DNA from 2 places in the Rothia sp. P13129 genome. Region 2 is predicted to be linked to the other one. Evidence: riboswitches for the same ligand, from Rfam matches in the RefSeq annotation. Region 2 holds a riboswitch; the other holds the start of a gene.
The links. A riboswitch is a leader RNA that binds a small molecule or an ion and turns the genes downstream of it on or off. The one in region 2 is predicted to bind thiamine pyrophosphate.

Region 1 (12,000 bases), on a different contig from region 2:
ATATGGGACACTGGCACGTACTCGACACCGTAGGATATGCAGGCCCCATCAACCGCCCTGCATACGACGGAAAGTTCTAAACTCCACCTCAGATAAAAAATCCTATGCGGTTTCTGTACTCCCCTCCCAAGGGGAGTACAGAAACCGCATTTTCTATCAGTTCTCCTACCCCACCATCTATTCACAAGAAAAGATAGGTAATATCTCCCCCACCATGAAAAGATAGAAACATGAATAAAATCTTGGTTGTCTGCACAGGAAACATCTGCCGTTCCCCCATGGGAGAATACCTCCTCAGAGAAAAAATCACATCACAACAACTCAACGTTGAAGTATCCTCATGCGGAATATCTTCCGAAGAATACGGAAACCCCATCGACCCAAGAGCACAAAAAGTCCTCAACGAACATGGAATCGACAGTAGTAAACACCGGGCCAAAACCTTCACACAAGAAGACTTTGACACATACCACCTCATTCTTGCCATGGACACCAACCATTACCAACGGTTGCAGCAACTCGCACGAAACCCCAAAGACCAAGAAAAAATACACCTCTGGCGCGAATACGACCCACAACTACGCAACACACCATTCGAAGAACGTGGCATCTATGACCCTTGGTACGGAACTCAAGAAGACTTCTATCACACCCAACGCATGATTGAAGACACCATCCCCGGAATTATCCACTACATCCAGACCCACTAAGAACGAGGAAAACTCAACGCCCATGAGCATACTGTGTATCGAAGAACAACAACTACTCGAAAAAATCCATCACAGCATCTGCCAACAAGGCGCCCCCAAAATCATTACCATTGACGGAAGAAGCGGAGCCGGGAAAACAACGTTCTCCCACCACCTCTGCACCTACCTCAACCAACATAACGTCCCATCCCACACCTTCACCCTCGAAAACCTCTACCAAGGATGGAACGGACTACAGGCAGGCATCAAGCAGTGGCATCGAAACCTCAACAACCTCAGCGACAACCCACAATCCCCCCTCATCTGGTTCGGGTGGAACTGGGATACACAACAACCCACAGGACCACACCTCACAACAATTGACCCACGCCAAACGCTCATCGTCGAGGGCGTCGGCGCCACACCACCTCACAACTACCAAGCACCCTTTAACGTCATCACATGCTGGCTCGACATGCCCTCACACCACCGCAAAGAACGAGCGCTCAACCGTGACGGAGAAACATACCGCCCCTATTGGAATACGTGGGCAGAACAAGAAAACCTCCAACTACCTGCACACCCAGCATCACATATTGACTATATTTTCTCGCCACCTGTATAAAACGACACCCCAAGAATAGGATGAAATTATGACAACAGTAGTAATGCTCAACCAGCAACATCCAGAGGGCGAACTCGTAGACCCCTCACGCCCACTTATCAGCATCGAAGATGAAGGACTCACCCGCGGAGACGGCGTCTTTGAAACGATGATTGCCGTCAACCGCAGCATCCGAAAATTTGACGCACACTTTGAACGGCTAACAAATTCTGCCCGAAAATTGCAGCTCCCTCTACCAGCAAAAGAGCACCTCACTCAAGCGCTTAAGACAGCCCTAGAAAATGCAGAACAGGCTCACACCACGACACTAGGTGAAGAACACACCGTCAAAATTATTATTTCTCGTGGTACCACAGCAAACGGCCCACACAGCTGGGTTACCGTTGCACCGACACCTCAAAATACCCTCGACCAAAGAACCCACGGCGTCAAAGCAATCACGCTGCCTCGCGGACATGATCCTGCTCAAGACACCGCATACCCGTGGCTACTTGCCGGCGCAAAAACTCTCTCGTACGCCATCAACATGGCCGTCCTACGATACGTACGAACCCAAGGAGCAGACGAAGCAATCTTCATCACCGATGACCGCCGTATTCTAGAAGGCGCAACCAGCTCTGTCATTGTGGCACAAACTATTAATGGGCAAAAAACCCTCCTCACCCCAGAACCAAACCACGGAATCCTCCCCGGCACTACCCAAGGAATGATTTTTGAGCAAGCACGCAAACACGGCTGGGAACTCAAATACCAAGAGCTTTACCCTCAGGATTTACTCGAATCTGAAGGTGTCTGGTTAGCTTCTTCCGTACGGCTTATCGCTCCTGTAACACACCTCAACGGAACAGCATTAGCAACGTCCCAACAGACCACTGAAGAATTCTTAGCATTCCTTGCAGAAGAGTAACACGCAACCTTAAAAACTACTGCCAGATAAAAGTTAAGGTACCGGCTCCTAAAGCACCTAAAACACCTGCCAGAACCGTCAGCACAACACCCACCGTAAACCATACGTCTACGAGACTGTACTGCGGTATACGAGCCCAAGTGCGAGTTGAAGCAGACCCAAAACCGCGGGCCTCCATCGTTATAGATAAGCGTGTACCACGACGAATAGCCTGAACTAACAAGGCGAAGCTCTGACCACAAAACGTTTTAACACGTTGCCACAACGTATCTTCTGATCCAAGACCGCGAGCGCGTCGAGCCTGCCCTAGTGTATTCCATTCGCTCAACAACAACCCGACAAGACGTAAAGCAACCAATGCTCCGAGCACAAAACGAACCGGCAATTTTGCGCTCTGCGCCAAAGAATCAGCAATGTCCGTTGGGTCGGTTGTGAGCATGAGCATCATCCCAGGAAGAACCATTGCCAAGCCACGAATAGTCAGAACAATACCTGTCACAAGAGAACCAGTGCTCATCGACAAAAATCCCATGTCAAAAAGCATCGTCCCTGTCTTCTCCACCAAAAGAGCAGTCGACCAGCCCGATAGTAGAACACCAAACAATACAGGCCAAAGTTGACCCAAAAGACGCACAGGGTTCAACCCCAAGGCCCATAAACCCACTAACTCGATACAAAAGATGATGGTGATACTCACCCAATCTTTGAGCAGAATAAGGATAATTGTCAGAAGCAAAGTGAGCGCAACTTTAACACCTGCATTAACGCTTCCAAGAATCCCTTCTTTTTCTGCGGTAGACGCAAAAATATCAAAACTCATCAACGTTCTTCTTCCCCGTGATAGTCTGATTCCGCGATAAGCCTTAGCTGTATTCCTCCTAAAGCACGCACAAAATCATCATCGTGAGTTACTGAAACGACTGCTGTGCCCTGTTCCAAGAGTTCTTGAATCAAAAGCACCAATTCCTTCCACGTATGAGCGTCTTGCCCAAAAGTAGGTTCGTCAAGAATGAGGACCTGAGGTGCTGTTGCCAATGCGGTTGCTACAGAAAGACGGCGCTTCTCACCCCCAGAAAGGGTGAACGGGTTTGCTCCTTCAAGATGACGCAAACGTAAACGTTCAGATAACGCGTCAATACGGTGTTTAAGAGCTTGTTCGTCGACAGGTTCTTGACGAAGCCGCGCAAGTTGTCGTGGCCCAAATTCAAGTTCTTCACGTACCGTAGCAGTTAAAAACTGTTGCTCAGGTTCTTGAAAGACTAGACCAATACGCGAAGCAATATCACGAGAACGCCACTGCGTCATATCAGGTGAAGGCTCCTTATACTGCCGTGACGGTGAAGGAGCAGCTTCTTCTAAAAATGCTGACGTTGCTACAATCTCCCCAGAAACAGGGTAGAGTAACCCAGCTAAGGTCAAAGCAAAAGTAGATTTTCCGGCACCATTACAGCCAAGAACACTTGTATGTTCACCAGCTCGGATAGAAGCATTAATCCCTGAAGAAACAATAGGCGCATCAAAAATATACGGTTCAGAACAATTCTTAAGGGCCTTTCGTCGTTTACGTCGCTCTCGTGCAGAAGGATAATGACGAGTTACTGCCACATTACGAGCACAAATTAGCTCTGCCCCAGCCTGTTGCGTTGAAGGAAGAACCTCTGGTGTGTAGTCAGGAACCCATACCCCCGCAGAAATAAGCTCTTCCCTCGCTTCTGCAAGAACCTCAGTAGGTGAACCATCATGAGTAACACGTCCGCCTGCGCCAAGAACAATAATTCTGTCCATATGCTCAGCCCATACACCAACACGATGTTCAATAACGACAAGGGTTGCTCCCGTATGTTTTTGTGCGCGTATTACGGCATCACGAACATCTTCAACACCAGCAGGATCAAGATTTGCTGTTGGTTCATCTAAGAAAATACCACCGGGATGCATCGCAAGGATGCCCGCCAACCCTAGTCGTTGTTTTTGTCCGCCAGATAGGGCACTCGTCGGATGTGATAAGTCAAACTTCTCTAAGCCAACATCTGCTAGAGCGCGTTTAACACGTTCCCATATTTGTTCATGCGGCACACCTAAATTTTCGGGCCCGAAAGCAACATCATCTCCTATACGAGATAGCACGATAGATGACTCTGGGTCCTGTTGCATGAGTCCTACTGCGCCGTGAGCATCTTCAGCAGGTATACCATCGATGGTGATAGTGCCCTGTTGAGATTGGCCATCATCGTCGTGTAATAGCCCGCCCATGGCGTGCAGAAGGGTTGATTTGCCTGCGCCAGAAGAACCCAAAAGAAGCACTTTTTGTCCAGGTTCAATGGTCAGGTTTACAGATTCTAGAGTAGGTTTTTCTCGTCCTGCGTAATGCCAACCAAACTCACGTACACTAATACGAACGCCACGCACCGGCTGAGAGTCAGCAGGCGGTGGCGTTATGGAAGATGTTGTATCCACGGTTAGGCGCGTGCTCGTTTCGACCGTCCAGAAGCCAAGGACGACAAGACACCCGTTTGTGCTAGTGCTTTCATTAAGAACCACGAAAGAACCCCAGCAAGCAATGCCCCAGAAATCGTTCCGCATGCCGTGTAAACCAGCATCTTTGCAAAAGAAAGCTCATTTGCGTAGTAGATGATAATTTCTGAGACGCCCATACCGAAGCCAGATACTGCGCCGGCAAGAGCTGCGACCATAATATTCCACTGGCGGTAAAGGAATACCGCAAAAATAAGTTCTGCGCCAAGACCCTGAACTAGACCAGAAATAATAACGGACAGACCAAAATGTGTGCCAAGGATACCCTCAATAATGGCGCCAAGAAGTTCACAATATAGTGCTGCACCAGGTTTACGGATAACAATTCCACCCAGCACACCAGCAATCAACCAGCCACCGCCAATAAGAGGCATATATTCTGGTACCGTTGCAAAAATCGTTTTTGCCAGCGGATAAATCGCAACAGACCAGAACCAGAAAATGAGTCCGCATGCTACAGACAGGACAGAGGCGATAACGATATCGTTAACTCGCCACGCTAAAGAAGATTTCTTAGCCATTGTAAATTTTCCTTCCCGAATACAGGAAGGGGAACGTTACACTAAGTGAACGTTTGAGAGAACTCGACTTCCTAAACGCCGGTACTAACCGGATCAGGTTCGAGGGTCTGCTTTCGCACTCTCAGCACCCTACGGTGCTCCCCTGTCGCTTCTATACGTATATGTTTATACGGCTTTATTGTCAAAGCCTTGTTCAGTATAGTTTGTTCACTACGTTCAATTCCACCCTCCAGAGAAGTTATGACAATATCTGCAGTTTCCACGCTTTCTTAGAGAATTATTCGTGAGTAGTAATACGCTGTTGGGCTTCTCCTGTTATAGGATTGCTAAGGATACTCATCAACGATGGAGAAAAACATGAACCCCATTAATCTTGTAGGAACCGCAGCTTCTCTTGCCGGCATCACCGTGGCAAACAAAGCGCTCTCTGCAACATGGAAAAAAGTAACCGGAAATGAACCACCCGCAAGCAACCCCGACGATGATGAGCGTTGGCGAGACATCATTCTATGGTCACTTCTGACCGGTCTTGTTGGCACCGTTATCAAAGTCAGCATCACCCGTAAAACTAATGAGGTCAAAGCAAAACGCAAAAATGATCCCATCGGACAAAACGAAGTCTAAGAACATCACCTCTTAGAAAACCTCATCCTCGTGTAGACGGCAACAGTCATCTTGTTGCCGTCTACGCTTCTTTAAACCCCATAAACTTACCGCTCATCAGCACTAACAAATCCTTTGAAGATAAGCCCACTGTAAGTGAACCTTAGACAGTGCACATAGTTCTGGTAAAAAGTACACAAATTTCTTCACTTTATCTTTGTTTCTGCGGGTATTTCACACCATTACCCATGCTCAATAGATACTCTTATCCTTATGAGCAAACACGCCAAAGAGCAGAACGAATCTGCACCATTAGGGACCCGCGGCACCATCACAGCCTGGGCATTATGGGACGCCGGTGGCGCTTCCTTCAATGCGGTCATGACAACATTCGTCTTCACCGTCTACCTCACCAGCAAAGCATTCGGCGACCCTAAAGACGCCTCCGAAATGCTCTCCACAGGCCTCGCCATTGCAGGGCTACTCATCGCGTTACTTGCCCCCGTCACAGGGCAACGCGCAGATGCATCAGGTCAACGCACCCTATGGTTAGCAGTCAACACGTTCCTCACAGCCGTGCTCATGGCACTTTGCTTCTTCACGTTCCCTGAACCACAATGGCTTCTCTACGGTGTAACGCTCATCTGCGCAGCAAACGTCATGAATGAGTTTGCCATCGTCAACTACAACGCGCTACTGCCAGAACTATCAACGCCCTCAACGGTTGGAAAAATTAGTGGTATCGGATGGTCTGCAGGCTACTTCGGCGGAATCATCGCCTTAGGAATCGTCCTCTTCGCGTTCGTGGGGCTTGGCTCAGACACCGGTTTCTTAGGTATCTCACCCGATAACTCTTTGAATATTCGTGCAGTTGCCATCTTCTCAGCAGTATGGTCCATCGTGCTTAGCACACCGCTTGTTATTGCGCTCTACCGTCACGACCGTCGTCACCCGAAAAAACCAGTAGCACCCAAAGTTGGGCTCATAGATTCCTACAAAAAACTCTGGGCAACGTTAAAAGCCCTCTACAAAGACTCACCTAAAACCCTCGCATTCCTCTTTGCTTCAGCAATTTTCCGTGACGGGTTTACCGGTATTTTCACCTTCGGCGGTATCGTCGCCGCAGGTACTTTTGGGTTTAGCACCACAGAAATCATCATCTTCGCTATCGCAGGTAACGTTGTTGCCGGTATCGGTGCACTTCTCGGCGGTAAATTTGATGACCTCATCGGACCCAAACGAGTTATCGTCTCTAGCCTTGTCTGCTTGCTCATCTCTGCAACCCCGCTCCTATTTATCCAAAACCCTATTGTCTTCTGGATTTGTGGATTAGGGCTCTGCGCTTTCGTCGGGCCAGCACAATCCGCGTCACGAACCTACCTCTCCCGTATCACCCCACCCGGGCATGAAGGAGAAATCTTCGGACTATACTCCACCACAGGACGCGCAGCAGCACCCCTAGCACCGCTACTATTTGGACTATTCGTCTGGGCGTTCGGTGCACAAATCTGGGGTATTCTTGGCATCATGGTGGTTCTTGCAGCAGGTCTGTTACTCACCCTGCCACTACCACGAGTACACCGCAAAGAACACCAAAAAACCCTCGAAAAAGGGCAACTATAATACTCCACTTACCGCTCATCAAAAACTAGGGTGGGTGCTTACATCGTTGTGTAAGCACCCACCCTAGCTTTTGTGTTGCACCATATGACACAACAGTCACTAAAACATCACGGCTTTTGATAAGAAATCATCTGAGAATCCACAAGATTCTGCAATACAGCAGGGAACTGGTCATCAGGAATAGGCCCATACTGTTGTTCAATCCGCTGACGAAAAACATCCACAGGCAACGGCTCATCCAGCAACAGCCAACTATCAGCAGCGAACTCCGACACCTCAGACAACCGCCCACCACCATAAATTAACGAAGCATCATCCAAAAGCACAGCAGACGTACCCGGGACACGAGACACAAGGCCCGCCGGTACTTCCTGCTCAACAGAATGAACAATCTGCCACGATGCAGAAGACTCCTCCGCCGGCGAAGACAATAACTCCCTAAAGACCGGCAATGTCTGAGAAATCTCAGAATACACCACACGGCGCACACCGCCACAACGCTTCATCGCATCCAGCAAACGAGGTAAACCATCATCGGTGAGCAACAAACCAGAAGTCTGACCAGCAATCTCCACTAACGCTTCAGCCCAACTCACATCCTCCACATACGGAACAGTTGGCTCCTCGACACGCCCCAAAAGTACGATACGAGATAGCTGATACGAAAAATTATCTGGCGCAACTACCGAAATCCCCAAAGACCCCGGATCTATCTGATGTTTAGGAGACCCCTTCTCCACAATCACCGACAACGGCTTAGGATACGGACGTACACATAAATCATCCTGCACAACAGCCGTCTCATCCGACAAATACGCAAAATGCTGCCCCAAAAAACGAGACGCCGTCGTTTTACCACGCCCTGACGGGCCAATTAAAATCATGGCACGGCCAGAAGATTCATCACCCAAGGCAGCCGCATGAAAAAGACTCACCGAACCAGCTAAAGTACGAAGCATCGCCAACGTCACCTCAACCGTCAAACGCTCTTGAGCGGCATCAACATGCTGAACGCTCAAAAACTGCAAGCCTTCAACACCCCGATATTTTTCAGGGCAACTCAACTCCGCAGAAACAAAAACTTTCCCATCCGCAGTGCTCTGCTCTAAATCGCCCACACAACGAACCGGGTCCATCGCCGCCCACGAACTCAGAACGTCCGCAACCAGTGACTCTTCAAGAGAATCGTCAAAAAATAATTCGACGCTCGTACCCGCAGGGCATAAACGTATAGCGCGCATCAAAAACCCTAACCGTCCGAAACGATATTAGTACGATGAAAATTCAGATAGCTACGCGAAGCCGTCGGACCACGCTGACCCTGATAACGGTTGCCGTATGCGCCATCACCATAAGGGTGCTCAGCCTCTGAAGACAACCGGAAAAAGCACAACTGACCAACCTTAGAACCAGGCCACAACATAATAGGCAACGTCGCCATATTTGACAGCTCTAACGTCACATGCCCCGAAAAACCAGGATCAATAAAACCAGCTGTAGAATGCGTCAAAAGACCCAAACGCCCCAACGACGACTTACCCTCCAAACGGGCAGCTACATCAGCAGGCAAGGTGACAGACTCATACGTGGAACCAAGAACAAACTCCCCCGGATGCAAAATAAACGGCTCATCCGGAGCGACCTCAACCAGACGAGTCAACTCAGACTGATCTGACGACGGATCAATATGCGGATACTTATGATTATCAAAAAGACGGAAAAAACGATCCAAACGAACATCAACCGACGCCGGCTGAATCATCGACTCATCAAAAGGTTCTAAAACTATACGACCGCCAGCAATCTCCTGGCGAATATCACGGTCTGAAATAAGCACACTCTAAAAATATCGTATTAAACGTACAGAAATTTTCATTTAGTACCAGAACGCGCTAAAGTATTCACAACATAGCAATAAAAATGAAGACAGACCGTCTTACCAACGCTATATGCGGCTGTAGCTCAATGGTAGAGCGCACGCTTCCCAAGCCTGATACGCGGGTTCGATTCCCGTCAGCCGCTCCATCTAGACACCCATTTCGATACAAAGATATGAGTGGATAGAGAGCCCCTTGGGTTACGCGTTTGGCCTAGTCAAGCACGTACCCGAGGGTTTTTTGTGTTCTGACTGGGTACAGAGTGGCTGTTGAGGAGCCTCGATTGGAGGTGAATTGGGTGTCCGATGGGTAGTTTGACGCCGTCCCTGCTAGGTTTTGGTAAAGAAGCGTCACTGGATGAGCTGCAACTTACATCAGGAATCGATGCGTTACATCGGCTGATCTATATGCGGCACTCCTCACAACTACCGGCGCTTTGAGCGTGACCATGAGATTAACATAGGATTATTATATTTTATGCAAGCATTTGTAGACAAAGACGACTACAAGGAGTCAAGAATGAAAATAAATCTCAAAGTAGCGATTCTGTCCGGAAGTTTAATTGCAGTCAACGCAATTACAACTACACCAGCATTTGCGTCATCATATGAACAATGAGAACAATAGTCATTCTAACAACTCTCTATCAGTGTCGGATTGGCACAACAGAAACTTCAGCCTAGACTCGCTGGACGTGGGCAACCCCCAGCCGATAACCTTAACGAATGGATTTGACGAACAATGTTACCGGACGCTCTGTTGGTAAATCTTACAAGAACTACAAGTCCGCTTCCGACCGATGTGAATACCTTGCTAATAACGGCAAGCTAATGACGCTGAAATAGTTGCTTAGATGACTTTCAATCAAAATGAAGCGTTTAACCCAAGTGTCCCAAAATGGACGCTTGGGTTAAACATCATTCGCTCACTTGTAATCATTATCGGGCTTCTGTGTTTGACTGGAACTGTTTTCCCACATTTCATCGTTAACCGATTCGTCACTTCCTACCTGCCTTTTGCGCAGATTATGGCATTCCCTCGGATTCTTGGTGTGTTTGCCTTGTTGTGTTGCACGTTGCTTGCTTTTTTAACATGTGGCAAAAGTTTTACTATCTTGCGCTCCCTGCAATATGTAGTGTGATGCTTAGTCGGAATTAGTCTTGTTTTTATTCCTTTTGGGCTATCTCAACTCGGTGTTTCTCCAACATCGCAGGCTCAACGATCGCTCATCATCGTTACTTATAATTCGGGAGGAACCTTCACTCCTGCCGATCTTAATGAGATTCTTGAAGAAGGTACCCCTGATATCATCGTCCTTCCCGAAACAAGTGCTTACGACGCTAAGCGCGCCATTGAAAGTATCGGATATGGTGGAGAAATATTCGATACACCTCATAGTGGTTTCACGGCGGCCTATAGCGGTCAGATTGCTCCGACAACTATCATCGTTAGCCAGAGACTCGGCCATGTTCATCTCTCGAGTGCACCAGCCACCACCTTTGGCACTGTTGCGATAGAGTTTAAAGATGAGGCCCTGCCCTTACTTATAGGGGTTCATACCGCACCTCCTTTGCCGGGATTAATGGAGGCTTGGCGAGGTGATTTAGAACGGCTAGTCGCGTTCGGCGAAAATGCCACGCGGCCTACAATTCTAGCTGGCGATTTCAATGCGACTACCCGCCACTCAGCAATGGCATCACGTTATCATCTTCTTGATTCCCAAGAATCGTGCAGAACAAAGCAAGTAGGTACGTGGCCAGCCAACGTTAACGAAGTCTTGCGCACACCAATTGACCATGTTCTAGTAACCTCAGATTTACGAGCCGAAGGTTGCCAAGCGTTTTCTGTTGGTCGCTCCGATCATCTCGCCTACAAAACCGATGTCATAATCACTAAATAATAATTTGGATTTAAACCTAAGGTGCTTCCTGGCATTCTCTGAAACTGGCAGACATCTTAACTGCAGATTTAGATTTCTATCAAGAGGAGCCCTCCTTCCAGAGTGCCTTGGCTGGAAACCTGTGGCAAACACAGGGTCTGCTGGGGCGCAGGTCTACATCTACTGACGAAACCCGAAGGCTACCTCAGCCAGTGGGTCAAACAGTCCACGCGGTGGATACTCATGCATGTTTGGGTACGAGTCTCTATCCCACATCAACCTATCAGAGACTAAGGCGAAGCGAGCGGGAACGTATATGGCGAGCGCAGGCTTTTGGGGTTGTAGAACATTTCACACCAATGATCTCAAATGTGGCGGAAGACACATGCTGAGTGCTAATATTCTTTCGTAGTGCATTGGTGCTACTACACAAAACCTAAGGAGTAATTCATGACTACAAGGTTTAAGGTAGCGGTCACGACTATTGTTTCACCCGACCAATTTACCGGTTCTTGCCGTGCCTAGTCAGGAGGAAGGTATATGGAGAAGACGAAGCCACATCTTTTGGATCCTCAGTTCTGGCGTTGGGCGCTGTTTGGGATCCCAGTGCTAGCTCTGGTCGCATACTTTTTCACTTGGGATGAATTAGCGAATATCGAGGCAACATGGCTGAAGTTGCTCATCGTTGCTGGTGAAATTGCTGCAGGATACGTTGGCCTGGCCATGCTGTTGTGGTGGAAT
Region 2 (12,000 bases):
GAAAAGACACAAAGCATTGATTTTGAACGTGGTGTTATACCAGAGCCAAAAAACGAAGACCGTTGCTAACAAATGCCCGATGTTCATTGCTAACCAATACCAGCGACTAAAACGAGCACCAGCCAAAATAGCGGTGCTAATCGTCAGAACAATGGCATAACCTACTAACCCAATAAACGGATTAGGAAACCCAAAAGCCTCAGCATAGGGGGTGCGCATGACCGTACCACAATTGAGCAAGGCATTAACATCACATGAAGAAACATGCGAAGCGTCAATATAAATTTGTAGACGTTCAAAAACAAGCATGCACGAAGACACGAAAGCAATAGCACCAGCAACAAGCACCAAAAAGGCAAGGCGACGGTCAAAACTTGCCTGCTCTGCGTCGCTCATTGTTATGGGGCCGTCGTCGATGAGTTTTTCTTCTGGAGTATAGGTCATGGGATTCTCCACACGGGGTACAAAACGTTAACTATCCTACTGTGTGAAGCTAAGTATTGGCTTTTCTTTTCTCGAAAGAATGCTTTAAGGGCACCGATTTTAGGAAGTATATGAGAGAATGAACATTGGTAGTCTTCTGCCCGCATACAGAAGTAGCTATCCAGTAGGTGGTACCGACACCGCGTTAATCAGATGAGACATAGCGCAATAAAAGTTCAGTGCGTAACGCACAGACTCGGGGAAACTACTGGCTCAGCTCATCGCGTGAAAACCTGCAATATGCCTTCAGACGTGTTCTAAGGTAAAGAAACAACACGCTAGAACTTGTATCAGACAACGAACAATAGCGTTGCTATAGCGTTTGAAACGAGCCGAGCAAGAATAAGCTTTTGTGAGATTTTCTCACCTGAAGCGTAAGAGCTAAATGCGGTTAGTTCCTTATGCAGGAGAACGTACATACTATGAGTGAAAACATCAAACATGATGTTGAGGTGAACGAAACCGAAGCGGATTCACCATCATCACAAACCACCCCAGAAGACAACTCGTTAACACCGGAAACAGAAGAGACTTCAACAGTAGAAGAGACCTCAGAAACTGAAACGGAAAATCACGAGACTGAGGACGAAAACAGCTCAGAACCTGCTAAGACCCCTGAAGAAGATTCTTCTGAAACAGAACCTGAGCCAGAAGAAAAACCTCAGCCTAAAACACAAAAAGAAATTCTCGCAGAAGAACTCAAAAACCTTACCGCTGCAGCTTCAACCTCAAACCTCTTATTCTTCTCACCAAACCTTGAAGAAATCGCTGAAAAAGCTCGTGCAGAACGTGAAGCTCGCCGCGAAGCACTCGAAGCAGAACGCCGTCAACGCCGACTCGCAGAAATCACTCTTGACGATGACGAAGTCACCTCACGTCGCCGTCGCCGCCGTCGCCGCGGAGAACAAGACATCGAAATTGAAGGTGGCACCGAGGGCGATCCAGAAAATACCGTCACCAAGGTACGCACCCCACGCCTATCAGACTCACACACTACAAACCGTGTCACCGGAGTACGTGGCTCTACCCGTCTTGAAGCTAAGAAAATTCGTCGCCGTGAATCACGCCATTCAGGGCGCCGTCAGCGCGGCATCACCGAAGCAGAATTCCTCGCACGCCGTGAATCTGTTGAACGACAGATGATTGTTCGACAAAAAGACGACAGAATCCAAATTGGTGTTCTCGAAGACGGCGTACTAGCAGAGCACTTTGTCTCAAAAACTCAACAAGATTCTCTCATCGGTAACGTCTACCTTGGTAAGGTTCAGAATGTTCTTCCTTCCATGGAAGCAGCCTTCATCGACATCGGACGTGGACGAAACGCAGTGCTCTACGCCGGCGAAGTTAACTGGGATGTCTCCGGATTAGAAGGTACTCCACGAAAAATTGAAAACGCCCTCAAATCAGGCGACTCCGTACTCGTACAAGTTACGAAAGACCCTGTAGGCCATAAGGGCGCTCGCCTAACAAGTCAGGTATCGTTACCAGGACGTTTCTTGGTGTACGTTCCTGGCGGCTCTATGACCGGCATTTCCCGTAAACTACCGGACACCGAACGCGCTCGTCTTAAGAAAATTCTCAAGGATAAACTCCCTGAAGGTGCCGGCGTAATCGTCCGAACTGCAGCGGAGGGAGCTTCTGAAGATGAGCTCACCCACGATATCAACCGTCTACGCGCCCAATGGGAAGACATCAAGAAGCTTGCTGAAGCGCCTAAGACTCTGGCTCCTGAAATGCTGTATCAAGAACCAGACCTCACCATTAAGACTGTTCGTGATGTCTTTAACGAAGACTTCAGCGCCATGGTTGTACAGGGAGACTCCGCATGGGACTCTATTGAAGCGTACTTAACCTACATGGCACCAGACCTTGTGGACCGTCTACAACGCTGGGATAACGAAGAAGACGTTTTTGAGCACTACCGTATTGAAGAACAACTTCATAAAGCTCTCGATCGTAAAGTTTTCTTACCTTCTGGCGGTTCTTTGGTCATTGACCGTACCGAAGCGATGACGGTTGTTGACGTTAACACCGGAAAGTTCATCGGCTCTGGCGGAAACCTCGAAGAAACCGTTACAAAAAATAACCTTGAAGCAGCTGAAGAGATTGTTCGTCAGCTACGTTTGCGTGATATCGGCGGAATCATCGTCATTGACTTCATCGACATGGTTCTAGAATCAAACCGTGAATTGGTTTTGCGTCGTCTGGTAGAGTGCCTTGGCCGTGACCGTACCAAACACCAAGTTGCTGAAGTGACATCTTTGGGTCTGGTTCAGATGACACGTAAACGTATGGGAACTGGGTTACTTGAAGTGTTCTCCGAAGCCTGCGAGAACTGCTCTGGACGTGGACTACTTGTTCATGACCAACCTCTTAAAGGACGTTCTGGCGGTGCTTCAGATTATATCCACCGTTATGAGCGTACTGATCGTGAAGATCGTCGCCGTGCTCGTCATCAGAAATCAGCACGTATTCGTGAATCTCATGCTGAGGCCCCTGCAGAAGAGTCCAACCTCGAACACGATCATCGTGAAGAGTCTCGTCGCGCTGCCGTTGCGTCTATCGCTGCTGCAACGCACGAGCATGAAGCTTCTGAGGACGTTACAGAGTCTAAGAGCTCTCGTAAGCGAAAGCGTCGTAAACCATCACGTCGTGATGTAGACGTGAAGAATGTTGAGCAGGCAGAAGACTCCTCATCAGAGCTAGTACTTACTATTGGTGGTGAAGTTGTTGAACTTCCTCATGCTCATGAGCAGGTAGAGGAACAAGAATCGTCAACTGAAGATTCTTCGTTTACTTTAGAATCTTTAGAACAAATCTTTGATTCTAAAGAAAGACAGAGCTCTGTTTCTGAGGACACTGCTGAACAGGAATATGATGAAAATCTTTCTTCTCGATTCACTCAGAACTCTGAACGTTTAGCGGCGATTCGAGCTGGAGAAGCTCGAGCGAGAGCAGCGCAAAAAGCTGGTCGAGATGTCCAACGTAAAGATGAGCAAGACTCATCTCAGAAAGAGGAGACTCCCGTCAAGCGTCGTCGTTCTCGTCGGGCATCTGCACCGGTCTCGTCTGCTGGTTCTTCGGTAGCGGTGAGCGTTTCTGACATCTCTAAAGAACAAGAAGCCCAGCAGTCTCTCGTAACTGGTGTTGCACAACCTGGACGTCAGCAGAGTATCGAAGAAAAAACTGTTCAGGAAGTAACCACTCCCGAGCAGGCTCCTGAGCATACACCAGCACCTCGTAAACGTCGTTCGCGTCGAGCAGTGAGCACTGGTGTGGGTTCTGAGGTGCAGCGTCAAGAACTTTCAGAAGGACAAGCTGCTAAAAGTATTGTTGCTTCTGTTGCAGAAGTACCAACAACCTCAGAACATGAGGAGCATACGGTCATGCTCGGTGTTGGGGTTTCTGCCGACCAGATTAAACGTGAAGGACGATAATCTCATCGTCTCCGCGGTGTGATAAAAGATGGTGTGTTCTATACAGAGCACACCATCTTTTGTTTTGCTGTAAAGAAGAGTCATAATCGCTGTCTTTGCTGAAAACTCTAGCCGTCAGAGTCTATTTTTCCTAGGCTAGTTTAAGCACTTCTACCATAGGTGCATGAATATCAGGACACGGGGTGCTTTCTATTGAGAGCTGAGAAAAACCCGCAGAACCTGCTCTTGTTAGTACAAGCGAAGGGATGTCGATTTTATGGGCGACACTTTAACACCGCATCAACTTTCTATTCAAACACGCGAATATCCGAGAGTGCTGACCATCGCGGGGTCTGATTCTGGTGGTGGTGCGGGAATCCAAGCCGACTTGAAATCTATTGCAGCGCATGGCGGGTACGGGTTGAGCGCTATTACTGCTTTGACTGCTCAAAACACTCGTGGTGTGCAACAGGCTTTTTTTCCTCCGGCACAGTTCTTATCTCAACAATTAGAGGCACTCAGCTCTGATATCGATATTGACGCTGTCAAAATTGGCATGTTAGGCACTTCTGACGTCATTGCTGCTGTGCGTTCATGGTTGCAAAAATATCGTCCTCCCGTTGTGGTTCTAGACCCTGTTATGGTTGCTACAAGTGGAGATTCTTTAGCTGAAGAAGACTCGGTAGCAGAGCTTTCTTCATTATTTCCTTATGCTGATGTCATCACCCCTAACGCTCATGAGATGGCTGTTCTGCTAGGTGAAGAATCTACTGAACAATGGTCAGTTTTATGTGAGCAGGGGCAGCGTCTAGCTGATTGTTATAAAGTCGCGGTTCTTGTTAAAGGTGGACATTGTTCAGGGGAGAGAACTTCTGATGCGCTGATGATGCCAGGTCATAGTGAACCAGTATGGGTTGGTTCTTCTGAACGTGCACAGGTTCGTACCACACATGGTACGGGGTGTTCTTTTTCTGCTGCTTTAGCGACTGAGCTTGCGCGTACAGGGTGCTGGCAGACTTCTCTAGAACGCGTTAAACGGTGGATTACGGGAGCTATTAACAACGGTCAAAGACTTGAGGTTGGTGGCGGGAACGGGCCGATTGATCATTTTTATCATGTTCATTCTGTGATATCTGAACAAAGTGCACGAGTTAGCGATGTCGATAAATATTTGCTACAGGCTCAAGACCTTGACATGGTGCGTTTGCGTGAGAGCTTCTCTGAATACGCCTGGGAATTGAGTACCTCTATCAGAGAACAGGTTAACAGCTGCCCTTTTGTTGAAGGTCTTGGTGACGGCTCTCTACCTCAGGATGCTTTTATCTATTATTTAGACCAAGATGGTTTATATCTTAAAGAATATTCTCGTGCTCTAGGGCAGGTTAGTATTCGTGCAACGGACACTGAGTCACGGATGTTCTTTGCTCACGGTGCAGTTGAAGCTGTTGAGGTTGAATCTGAGTTGCATCGCCGGTGGGTGAGTCGTTTTAGGGATTCTGCGTATGTTACGGGGATACCCAGTACGACGACAGAGGCCTATACTGGTTTTCTTTTAGCGCGCACCATGGAAAGTTATGGTGTGGGTGCCGCTGCTGTTCTCCCGTGTTATTGGTTATACGCTGAGATTGGAAAAAACCTATACTCTGCCTATCAAGAGTATGCGGGGGAGCACCCCTATGGTGAATGGCTTGAGGCGTATTCTTCAGAAGAGTTTCAAACATCAGCCCATCAGGCTGTGAACTTCGTCAATAAAATAGCTAGAATAGTGTCGGATGGCGAGCTGATTTCCATGAAAAACGCCTTTTTGAGAGCTTGTTGGCTAGAGCTTCGTTTCTTTGAAGAACCAATTTCGGCGTGTCACTTGCCCTTGCGGGGGTAGTTGTCGTAGTCTTGTCTTTCGGTGCTTCTTAAGTTCGTTTTACACGTTCGAGCCTAAGATAGCTACCACTGGTAGGAAACTACTAGATATAGCTCGATGAGCGCGAATCCTTAGAAAGCTCAAGATTCAACGAGAAATCTTCTCAGAGTCTTGTTGCACTACATGTTTTGGTACCAGGATCTGCGCTCTTTCGAAAAATTGTTCAATATAAAGACGTCGAGAGAAGTGAGTTCCCAAGTGGCATACGCGATTGTCCGCGCTGGCGGCCGCCAGGAAAAGGTTTCCGTAGGAGACCTCGTTACCCTTGACCGCGTCGCTGGCGAGCCCGGTAGCACCATTGAGCTACCTGTACTGCTGCTGGTAGATGGGGACAAGGTCACTGCAGATGCAAAGACCCTGGCTTCCGCCAAGGTAACTGCTGAAAAGATTGAAGACCTTCGCGGTCCTAAAATCGTTATTCAGAAGTACAAGAATAAGACCGGTTATAAGAAGCGTCAGGGCTTCCGCGCAGAGCTTACTACCGTTAAAATCACTGCGATTAACGCGTAAGTTCAGAACGTCCCGGATTTTCACATAATCTTTTACCTAAGGTAGGCACAGATGGCACATAAGAAGGGCGCAAGCTCCACCCGCAACGGCCGTGACTCTAACCCCCAGTACCTCGGTGTTAAGCGCTATGGCGGTCAAACCGTCAATGCAGGCGAAATTATCGTCCGCCAGCGTGGCACCCATTTCCACCCCGGCAACAATGTTGGCCGCGGCGGAGATGACACTCTGTTTGCTTTGGCAGCAGGTCAGGTTGAGTTCGGTACCCGTAAGGGCCGTAAAGTTGTCAACATTCTCGAAGTAGCTGAGTAATCTTAACTATTACGGAATGAATAAAAGAGGGCATGCACAGCTTGTGTTTGCCCTCTTTTGCATATAGTAAGCTATTAACCTTTAGAGGTATAGCGTCCAATACCGAGAGACTATTTCCCCAACCGATGAAATATATAAGAAATAGCCGCTCAAAGAAATAAGGAGAATTTTTTCGTGGCAGAATTTGTTGACCGCGTTGTACTGCATGTATCTGGTGGCCATGGTGGCAACGGTTGCGTATCTGTTCGTCGCGAGAAATTCAAACCATTAGGCGGACCGAACGGCGGTAACGGCGGTAACGGCGGAGACGTCATTCTCACCGTTGACGGGCAATCCACCACCTTATTGGAATATCATCACACCCCACACCAGCGTGCCCCTCATGGAGATATTGGACGTGGAGATATGCACCATGGTTTCAACGGGGAAAATCTCGTACTATCAGTACCTGAAGGAACCGTCGTCAAAGATAAAGACGGCAATGTTCTTGCAGACTTATTACATATTGGTGATGAGTTTATTGCTGCCCGTGGAGGACAAGGCGGACTGGGAAATGCTGCCTTAGCATCTGCAAAACGTAAAGCACCAGGCTTCGCTCTATTAGGTATCCCCGGTGAAGAACGCGATATTGTTCTTGAACTGAAATCAATTGCAGATATTGCCCTCGTAGGATTCCCCTCTGCCGGAAAATCTTCTCTGATTGCAGCCATCTCTGCTGCACGTCCTAAAATTGCTGACTACCCTTTCACTACTTTGATTCCCAATTTGGGCGTAGTACAAGCCGGTGACGTGCGGTACACGGTAGCAGACGTTCCCGGTCTTATCGAAGGCGCTTCAGATGGTAAAGGGCTAGGACACCGTTTCCTACGCCATGTTGAACGTTCTTCTGCTCTCGTCCACGTCATTGACTGTGCCACCTTGGAACCGGGGCGTGACCCCATCTCTGACTTCGACATTATTCGCGGTGAACTTGAAAACTATGAAGTTGATCCTACCGCTGGTGTGACAGTTCCTTTGCATGAACGTCCTCAAATTATTGTGCTCAACAAAATTGATGTACCTGAAGCTCGTGAACTAGCTGATTTTGTGCGTCCTGAGTTTGAAGAGCGTGGTTACGAAGTATTTGAGATTTCTACGGCATCACACGAGGGTCTACGTCAGCTTACCTTTGCGATGGCAAAACTCGTACAAGAAGACAGAGACCGCAGAGCTGCAGAAAAAGAACAAGCGGGCGAAGACGTTGCGGTTATTCGTCCTAAAGGATTCCGTCACCGTAAACAGCAAGAATTTATGATTCGTCGTGAAGAACGAAATCTTGAACCTCTCTTCCGCGTCATTGGCAAAAAACCTGAAAAATGGATTCTGCAAACAGATTTCAACAATGATGAAGCTGTCGGATACCTTGCCGACCGTTTTGCCCGTCTTGGCATTGAAGAAGAACTCTTTAAACAAGGTGCCCGCGCAGGGGACGCTGTCGTCATTGGTGAATCGAACGATTCTGTTATCTTCGATTGGGAGCCTACGATGGTTGGTGGTGCAGAACTTCTGACATCTCCTCGTGGAACCGACGTACGTCTTGAAGAAATCGTTCGTCCGACTCGAGCTGAAAAACGTGCTGAGTATAAAGACCGCATGGATGCTAAAGCTGCTGCTCGTGCAGAGCTTGAAGCAGAAAGAGTTGCAGGGGTTTGGACTGAATCCGTGGACGCTAAGAAAAAGAACAACTAGCCGTTGAGTTTTCTTTGCTGTACTCAGGGTCCAATCTCTGAGCGGAGAATTGGCTAAGATTCTATTTTCTCGTTGGTGTTATCTCACATTAAGAGCGAGATAACAGGTAGCATATGAGTGGGCTTTGAGCCTGCACCACACAATCATTACTTTGATGGAAGGAACTTCGAATATGCGTGAGGCACTAATTTTAGCGAGTGAGCACGGCGAACACGCGGAACATCTTGTATACGGCATTCCAACCTATGTGTATTTAGCATTGGCGGTTATCGCTTTTACCGTGATGTTCTTTATCTGCATTTCTTTTAGCGGTCGTGGTATTGTTCGCCCTGAGCACGGACCTAATCATATTGGTAGCGATGAAGTTGAAGCGCTCGCTGATTATCACGCAAAGCATAGTCATTAGAGCTGCATCTTTGGCTCAAGAGATATAAAGGATATAGCTCTGGAGCTGATGAGGCATGATGTTCACGTCAAGGAGTCCTGTGCGTCAGGAAAATACTGGTCAATCAGCCCCAAAAAATATGCTTTCTCGTGTTCCTGGTCGTACCCGATTAGGAGTTATGGGTGGTACTTTCGACCCCATTCATCATGGTCACTTGGTGGCAGCTAGCGAGGTTGCTGCTCGTTTAGATTTAGATGAAGTAATGTTCGTTCCGACGGGGTTACCTCTTCAGAAAAGTAAGCAGCGGACGGTAACCCCTCCCGAGGATCGTTATTTGATGACGGTTATTGCGACCGCTTCTAATCCTACGTTTACGGTGAGCCGGATTGATATAGACCGGGCGGGCCCTACGTACACGATTGATACGCTAACAGAGTTGAAGGAACAACGCCCCGATTGTGATTTGTTCTTTATTACTGGTGCTGATGCTATGAATCAGCTTCTGACCTGGAAAGATTCGGATAAGTTGTGGGACCTCGCGTTTTTTGTGGGGGTAACACGCCCTGGTCACGAACTTGAAAAACCAGAAATTGACCAAGAAAACTATATCTTGATGGAAGTTCCTGCATTGGCGATTTCTTCAACCGATATTAGGGATAGAGCGATGGCGCAAGCACCTATTTGGTATCTGGTTCCTGATGGAGTTGTCCGTTATATCGATAAACATCATTTATATGATGGAAAATCTTTGGATGAGAAGAACATCGCCGAGCGGTAAAGAAGAACCGTACCTGCGTACTATCCCATAAAAAAGGGGCTGTGTCGCCATAAGATTTATATTATTGGTTCCTTTTACAGTTCAGTATTACGTAAGAGAATAAACAAGACACCAACACAAAAGTAGCGGTTGTTCTTTTAAGATGAACATATAATGAGATAAAGATCGTGCCGCACTGTATTAGTTGGTAAAATCTTCAAAAGAATATGATTTATTCGATGCTAATAGTTTGAGGGGAATCAGTGACAGAACATAACGCTGAGGAACAGAAAGATTCATTGGAGGACTCTTACCTCTACGAATCCTTTGTGACCGAAGACGGAATTGAGGTTCCGCCTCCTACTCGCCCCATGGGGCCACGCCGTCTTGCGCGTTATCGTATTGATGCTGCAGCGTATTTGCGTGCTTTACGTGATGGGACTGAACTACCTGAAGAGACTGTCGCATATATGCCAGTTGCCCATGTGGGGTCAGGCGAAGCGTCGATTAGTGATGAGGCTTTGTCTGTTCAACAACGCTTCTCTGCACTAGCTGAACAAGGCGATATTCACTCTCATGATGATTTAAGCGGTGAACAGTTCACTGGTGAGAACGACACACGTGCAGATGTTGGTGTGATAGCTACTGCTCTAGGTGAAGAGGTTTCTTCTTTGCCCTCAGATGGGGAGCAGGCAGAGGCTCCTGACGTTCCTGCGCATGCTGTCTCTGCAAGTGACTATTCTTTTGCTGAAGATGAACTGGTGAGCGCAGAAGAATTTGAAGAGAGCGAAGCGGTCGATACAGCAGAAGCTGAGGCGGATAACTCCTCCGTATCAGAAACTCCAATCGAAACTGCGTCTGAAAACGAGCGAGAAGAACAGCCTGAAGAGCAAAGTTTGCCGAAGCCTGTCGCCGCAGTAGATGCTCACGGCTTAGATTTGGAATCTTGTGGTTACCATGTCCCAGAAGAGACCCTTGCTGATACTGAAGAAGAAACCTTACCTGCTGAACAAGCAGTAGACTCTACTGCGGCTATTCCGTGGGAGGGTAGTTTGACCTCTGCAACAGAAGAAGACGCAACTGCTGAAGCCTCAAGCACCACGGAAAATACTGTGGCACCTCAAGACACCGTAGAATCTACGGGTGAAACATCCTTTGGTGCTCTGCCTGTTGTTGCAAAAGATACTTCCTTTGAATCAGTGAATTTTGCTGACGATGTTGCCTCTATTGCCCAGAAAACAGCTAAGAGTCAAGATTCTGTTGCCGATAGCTCTGCTATGACACAAGAAACGATGAGTATTCGTGAACAGCTTGCTGCTTCAAGCGCCAAATACAACAATGATTCTTCTTCGTTAGTAAATGCTGAAGAATATGAGAACACAGACTATTCAGCGTTATCAGCATCTGAGAATACAGAGAATGAAGTAGAGTCTTCCTCTAAAGTGTGGCTCTTTATTTTGCTGGCTCTTGTTCTTGCGGCTGTTATTGCTGTATGGTTTGTATTCTTTCAATAATTTTTATCTCAGATGATTCGTGTCCTAGATTTTCACTGGATGCGAAGTGTCATGAAAGGACACGATGACTGCTTCCCCTCGATCTGTCGAAGCATTAAAAATTGCGGCTCAAGCTGCTGAGGATAAGCAAGGAACAAACCTCTTTGCTGTAGATACTGCCGAGAGAATGGGCCTTATTGACGGCTTCCTCGTTGTCTCAGCGCATAACGAGCGTCTTGTTAACGCCATTGTTGACGCGGTGGAAGATGACCTTCGTGAAAAAATGGATATGAAACCCGTTCGCCGTGAAGGTCGTTCTGGCGGACGTTGGGTTCTTCTAGATTTTGAAGATATCGTGATTCATGTTCAGCATGAAGAAGACCGTGCTTTCTATGCTCTTGATCGTTTATGGTCTGATGCTCCACGTATTACTCTTGGACTAGAGAGCGAAGCACCCGTGGTAGAAGAAACGATTGATCAAGAAAAAGATCAACAAATGATTCGTGAAGACGAAGGCTAACATCTGAGGCCGTATTTCTTGCAGAGGTTAAACATAGCGCAAACACATAGTTTGAGATGTTTAGCTTCTGTAAGAAAAACGATGAGTCAAAAGAATCATGGCAAAAATCTACTCAAGATATTTGCCTCCTGTCTTTTCTGTCGTGTATGATGGATGAGTACTTTGGTACAAGAAAAATTTATATATGGGGATATGGCGCAGCTGGTAGCGCACTTGCATGGCATGCAAGGGGTCAGGGGTTCGAGTCCCCTTATCTCCACCACTGAGATGCTGGCTTGGATACAATCCAAGCCAGCATTTTTTATCCTCAGGAAGGGGACAGCGCAGCTTTGCTAGTGCACATTTGAGCCAAGACCGAGCATCAAATCTGATAGGTTTACGGAGCATAGCATGTTAGGGGATACCTGAAGAGAAAACTTTACCCCACAAAATTTATTGACGAACTGTCGCAAAATACCTGAAATATACCCCGTCTTTTACT

Region 1: another riboswitch for thiamine pyrophosphate. It lies ahead of ACN081_RS08120 (ECF transporter S component); the one in region 2 lies ahead of ACN081_RS06410 (bifunctional hydroxymethylpyrimidine kinase/phosphomethylpyrimidine kinase).

What each region holds. Positions count from the first base shown of each region.
Region 1 is NZ_JBLXYA010000012.1:28,441-40,440, forward strand. Features, by position in the region: gene ACN081_RS08090 (hypothetical protein) at 1-80, shown strand, start outside; gene ACN081_RS08095 (low molecular weight protein-tyrosine-phosphatase) at 231-710, shown strand; gene ACN081_RS08100 (tRNA (adenosine(37)-N6)-threonylcarbamoyltransferase complex ATPase subunit type 1 TsaE) at 733-1,314, shown strand; gene ACN081_RS08105 (aminodeoxychorismate lyase) at 1,343-2,221, shown strand; gene ACN081_RS08110 (energy-coupling factor transporter transmembrane component T family protein) at 2,238-3,041, opposite strand; gene ACN081_RS08115 (ABC transporter ATP-binding protein) at 3,041-4,678, opposite strand; gene ACN081_RS08120 (ECF transporter S component) at 4,681-5,277, opposite strand; TPP riboswitch at 5,329-5,431, opposite strand; gene ACN081_RS08125 (DUF4235 domain-containing protein) at 5,623-5,901, shown strand; gene ACN081_RS08130 (MFS transporter) at 6,154-7,503, shown strand; gene ACN081_RS08135 (hypothetical protein) at 7,611-8,744, opposite strand; gene dcd (dCTP deaminase) at 8,753-9,340, opposite strand; tRNA gene ACN081_RS08145 (tRNA-Gly) at 9,455-9,528, shown strand; gene ACN081_RS08150 (endonuclease/exonuclease/phosphatase family protein) at 10,612-11,280, shown strand; gene ACN081_RS08155 (hypothetical protein) at 11,800-12,000, shown strand, end outside.
Region 2 is NZ_JBLXYA010000008.1:23,185-35,184, forward strand. Features, by position in the region: gene ACN081_RS06400 (vitamin K epoxide reductase family protein) at 1-444, opposite strand, end outside; gene ACN081_RS06405 (Rne/Rng family ribonuclease) at 906-3,920, shown strand; TPP riboswitch at 4,089-4,183, shown strand; gene ACN081_RS06410 (bifunctional hydroxymethylpyrimidine kinase/phosphomethylpyrimidine kinase) at 4,177-5,778, shown strand; gene rplU (50S ribosomal protein L21) at 6,016-6,327, shown strand; gene rpmA (50S ribosomal protein L27) at 6,379-6,636, shown strand; gene obgE (GTPase ObgE) at 6,811-8,364, shown strand; gene ACN081_RS06430 (hypothetical protein) at 8,537-8,770, shown strand; gene nadD (nicotinate-nucleotide adenylyltransferase) at 8,826-9,527, shown strand; gene ACN081_RS06440 (hypothetical protein) at 9,770-11,020, shown strand; gene rsfS (ribosome silencing factor) at 11,085-11,519, shown strand; tRNA gene ACN081_RS06450 (tRNA-Ala) at 11,706-11,781, shown strand.